Regions from separate parts of the Embleya sp. NPDC025285 genome, predicted to be linked through region 2. Evidence: riboswitches for the same ligand, from Rfam matches in the RefSeq annotation. Region 2 holds a riboswitch; the other holds the start of a gene.
The links. Region 2 has a riboswitch for cobalamin ahead of ACZ4FV_RS05100 (energy-coupling factor ABC transporter permease). Riboswitches for the same ligand answer to the same signal wherever they lie in the genome.

Region 1: another riboswitch for cobalamin. It lies ahead of ACZ4FV_RS13870 (ribonucleoside-diphosphate reductase subunit alpha); the one in region 2 lies ahead of ACZ4FV_RS05100 (energy-coupling factor ABC transporter permease).

The regions. Positions count from the first base shown of each region.
Region 1 is NZ_JBVHLU010000017.1:42,222-44,402, reverse strand. Features, by position in the region: gene ACZ4FV_RS13870 (ribonucleoside-diphosphate reductase subunit alpha) at 1-808, opposite strand, end outside; cobalamin riboswitch at 885-1,136, opposite strand; gene mug (G/U mismatch-specific DNA glycosylase) at 2,010-2,181, opposite strand, start outside.
Region 2 is NZ_JBVHLU010000005.1:68,180-70,360, reverse strand. Features, by position in the region: gene cbiQ (cobalt ECF transporter T component CbiQ) at 1-19, opposite strand, end outside; gene ACZ4FV_RS05105 (energy-coupling factor ABC transporter substrate-binding protein) at 24-419, opposite strand; gene ACZ4FV_RS05100 (energy-coupling factor ABC transporter permease) at 416-1,129, opposite strand; cobalamin riboswitch at 1,158-1,366, opposite strand; gene ACZ4FV_RS05095 (RDD family protein) at 1,556-2,101, opposite strand.

The DNA of each region.
Region 1 (2,181 bases), on a different contig from region 2:
CCGACGAGTCGAGCGTCTTGAGCCACGGCACGATGCCGTTGGAGTGCCCGTTGGTGCCGCGGATCAGCGAGCCGCGCGAACGCACCCGCGACCACGCCACGCCGATGCCGCCGGCGAACTTCGACAGTCGGGCGATCCGCCCGTACATGTCGTAGATCGACTCCAGCTCGTCCTTGGGCGAGTCGAGCAGGTAGCACGAGGACATCTGGGTGTGCACGGTGCCGGAGTTGAACAGCGTCGGCGAGCTGGGCAGGTAGGCGAGCGAGGACATCAGCCGGTAGAAGCCGATCGCCTCGCCGGGCTCCTGGGCCAGGCCGCACGCCACGCGCAGCAGGAAGTGCTGCGGGGTCTCGACCACCTTGCGCGAGACCGGGTGGCGCAACAGGTAGCGGTCGTACACGGTGCGCAGGCCGAAGTACTCGAACCGCCGGTCGCCGTCGACGTCCACGGCGGCGTCCAACTCGGCGGCGTGCTCGGCGACGAACGCCGCGGTCTCCGCGCCGATGACGCCCTCGCGCCGGCCGAGCGCGATGCCCGCGCTGAACGAGGTGACCCCCGCGTCGAGGGCCTCGTCCGCGATCCGGCCGGCGAGCAGGCGCGCGGCGAGCCGCGAGTAGGCGGGCTCCTCCGCGATCAGCTCGGCGGCGGTACGCACCGCCAGGTCCGCGGCCGCTCCCTTGTCCGCGCCCTCGTTGAGACCCGCGACGACCCGGCGGACGACCCGATCCGGATCGACCTCCGGCAGATCGCGCGCCTGGGTGCGCACCAGGGTAGCCAGTTGGTCCTCGGGGCTTTCGTCGATCCGCATCCGGGTCGCGCCCACGCTGTCCACAACGGTCACGTGCTCTCTCCTCGCGAGCTCGTACGTACAGTGACCCCGCGCCCGAAGGCGCGGACAGCCGGCAGGTATTCGGACTCGCGGGCATGCCGGGGCGCCACCGGGCACGATGTGCTCGGCGGGCCGCGGAGTTCCCCGTGGTCGTCGCGCGCCGAACCCCTCCGGGCGTTCGGCGCCGCAGGACGACATTCGTTCCCGCTTACCGCTGCGGGGGCAGTCCCGGCTTCACACCGGGTTCCCTCTTGCGTCGCCTTTCCGTTTGAACCGGAACGGCGAACCAGCTGCGTCGCAGAGCATATATGTAGTGGCGGGGTGGTCGTCGCACCCCCAGGTGTTGTGTCGTGTCGCGATTCCCGACGTACCACGATTTCGGCCGGGACGGGCCCACTCCCGGCGGCGATGCCGTCCACACCGGGTGTCGCGGCGCCTCCCGAGCCGAGCGGAATCGTCTCCTCCCGGCGTACGCCCGGCATGACGGTACTCGCGCGCGGGCCGCCGAATGGCTGCACGACACGCCGGCGTTGTGCGCGGCGCGCGTCGCCGAGCCCCTGTCGAACGTGGTGTCCGGGCGTCGAGGGAAAGACCTTCGCGGGGCGGCCGAGCGGGCGAGGGCGAGGCATTGGGAGCGTACGGTCGGCCGCGGGGCGTGCCTGGCATGTACGGCGTCCGACGGGCGGGTCGGCGAGGCGGGAGCCGGGCGTGTCGGCGGGTGCCTCCGGCGGCCGGTGTGGGCTGCCTCGGAGGTGGCCTCGGCGGCGTCCTCAGGGGCGGCCGGTGCGGGGGCCGGCCCCGGATGGGCGCGCGTGTCGCGCCGGGCGGTCGGGGCATCGGTCCACCGGCCGGGGTACCTCCCGGCCCGAGTCGCGCCACTCCGCGACCAACGCCTCGTACACGGGTGTCTCGAACGCCTCGGTGGGCCACGGCCCGAACGGGGCCCGCAGGATCTCCATGCCGACCCAACCGCGCGAGGGAACGCGAAGTAACCACCAACCGGGTGATCCCACTCGGTCGATGGACGAATCGACTCGGATACAGGCGCGCGGACCGGCCCGGGCGCACCGACCGCGCCCTGGGGCGGTCGCGCCCCTTCGGGTCGTCCTCGGGCCGCATTCAGGCAGCCTTCGACCGCCTTCGATGGGTTTCGGCGGGTTTCCGGCCGGGTGCCTTCCGGTCAGGTGGTTTCGGTCCGGGTGCTTTCGGTCCCGGCGGTTTCGGTGCGTGGCGTTTCCGGTCGGGTGCTTTCGATCTGGGCCGCCGCCGTGCGCAGTTCGGCGAACGCCTCGCCGAGCGCCGCCGCCGTCCAGTGCGCGTTCAGGCCGCTCGGGTTCGGCAGCACCCAGATC
Region 2 (2,181 bases):
CCGCGTCGATCGGCAGCACGGAATCAGCGGCCCGGGACCGATGCCGGCGTCTGGTCCGCTGGTGTCGCCCCGGCGGCATTCGCCGAAGCGGCGGTCGGTTCGTCGGGCGTGTCCGAGGCATCCGGCGCGAGCCGGCGGCGGGTGCGCTTGACCCCGAACATGTAGCCGACCACGCCCGCGCCGAGGGCGGCCTGCAACGCGAACAGACCGGACTCGATCTCTCCGGACGGCGGTTCGTACAGCGGGCTGAACCACGGCTCGTAGTCCGGGTCGTTCTCGGTGATCGCGGTCTCCGCCTGGGTGTCGGCGCCCGCGAACGGCTCGTCCTTGTGGTCGCCCATGCCGAACACCACGGGCAGGACCGCGAGCAGTACCACGGCCAACACGATCAGCAGGTTGATCTTCGTGGAGCGCTTCACTTGGACTTCTCCTCCTCGCGCGCGATCCGCGCGTCCGTGACCACACCGAGCCGGACCAGATCGCCGCGGCTGGACTGCCGCAACAAGCGCACGACCAGGACGGTCAGCAGACCCTCGCTGATCGCCAGCGGGATCTGGGTGAGGGAGAAGATGCCGCCGAACTTGGCCAACGCGCCCGCGAATCCGCTGTCCGGGTCGGGGAAGGCCAGGGCCAACTGCACGCTGGTGACGCAGTAGGTGCTCAGGTCCGCGACGAACGCGCCCACGAACACCGCGACATCCAGCGGTGTGGTGCCGCCGCGTCCGTCCAGGAGCGAACGGGCCAGCCGATACGCGCCGTAGCCGGCCCACGGGCCGACGATCGCCATGGAGAACACGTTCGCGCCGAGCGTGGTCAGCCCGCCGTGCGCGAGCAGCAACGCCTGGAAGAGCAGGGTGATCGTGCCCAGTACGGCCATGATCGGCGGCCGGAACAGGATCGCGCCCAGTCCGGTACCGGTGGGATGCGAGCAACTACCGGTGACGGAAGGGATCTTGAGCGCGGACAGCACGAACGAGAACGCGCCGGACGCGCCGAGCAGCAGCGTGTTCTCGGGTTTGTCGCGTACCTCGCGGGTGAGCGCGCGGGCGCCGTGGACGACGAACGGGGCCGACGCGACGCCCCAGGCGGCAGCGTGTTCCCAGGGCAGATAGCCCTCTGCGATATGCATGAGGAAGGGTCCCTCTCCAACACCTCGTGGACGGACGATCGCCGTGGCCGGTCTCCTGGCTGACGGGTCGTACGTTCACATCTCCGCCTTCCCGGGGCCGCGCGAGCGGTCCCAGTGGCTTCCCGCGGCGACGAATCAACGTTTCCGCGGGGGTGGAGGAGAACTTCCCGATCACAGTGGCGAGGGCCGCGCCGGCATCGAACCGGCTTCCCGAGCACCACGGCGAGCCGACACTAGTGGTCGGATGGACATGGCGACAAGATGGCTTTTGCAAACCGTGCGCAAGACCACAATGCGGGCGGAGCGGTCGAGCAATTGCCGCATTCCGGAGCGTGATCGTCGACGGGTGCGGCGGGGCGCGATTGCGGTGCGATGCGGAGTGGCGCGGTGTGGCGCGGCTCGGCGCCGAGGCACGCCGCGCGGTGCTCAGTCCAGGCCGGGTCCTCGGCCCCGGACCACCACGGTGCCCGCAGCCCGGTCACCGACCCGCTGGCGCCGCTCGCTGGTGAGCACCGCGGTCAGGCCGACCGCGCCGAGCGCGAACGCGTCGACGCACAGCAGCAGCCAGCGGATCCCGAGCTGACGCCGCCCCGCCCGCCCACCGGACACGTCCACGACCCGGATACCGAACATCTGCATGCCCCACGTGCGCCCGTCGTGCTCGGCGGGCCGCAGTACCCAGTACCAGAACAGGATGGCCAGCGCGACCATCAGCACACCGACGGTGATCGTCGCGGTCAGCGGGCCGCTGCGGATCGAACCGTCGGGATGTGTGGGCAGCAGGACGAACAGGAACATCGCGGCGCCGGGCAACAGCGCGGACGCCAGCACGTCCACCACGAACTGGCCGATCCGGCGCCACAGCACCGAGGGGCCGACCGGGCTCGCGACCTCGGGCAGCCACACCCGGGCGCGCGGGCGGGCGGGCCGCGCCGAGCGGGCGAAGTGCCGCGGAAGGCTCCGTTCGTACATGCTGTTGTACTTTCCGCAACCGGGTGATTTGACTCCCGACGCGGCCGGATATCGGCGAGATTGCGCCCGGTCGGCGGATC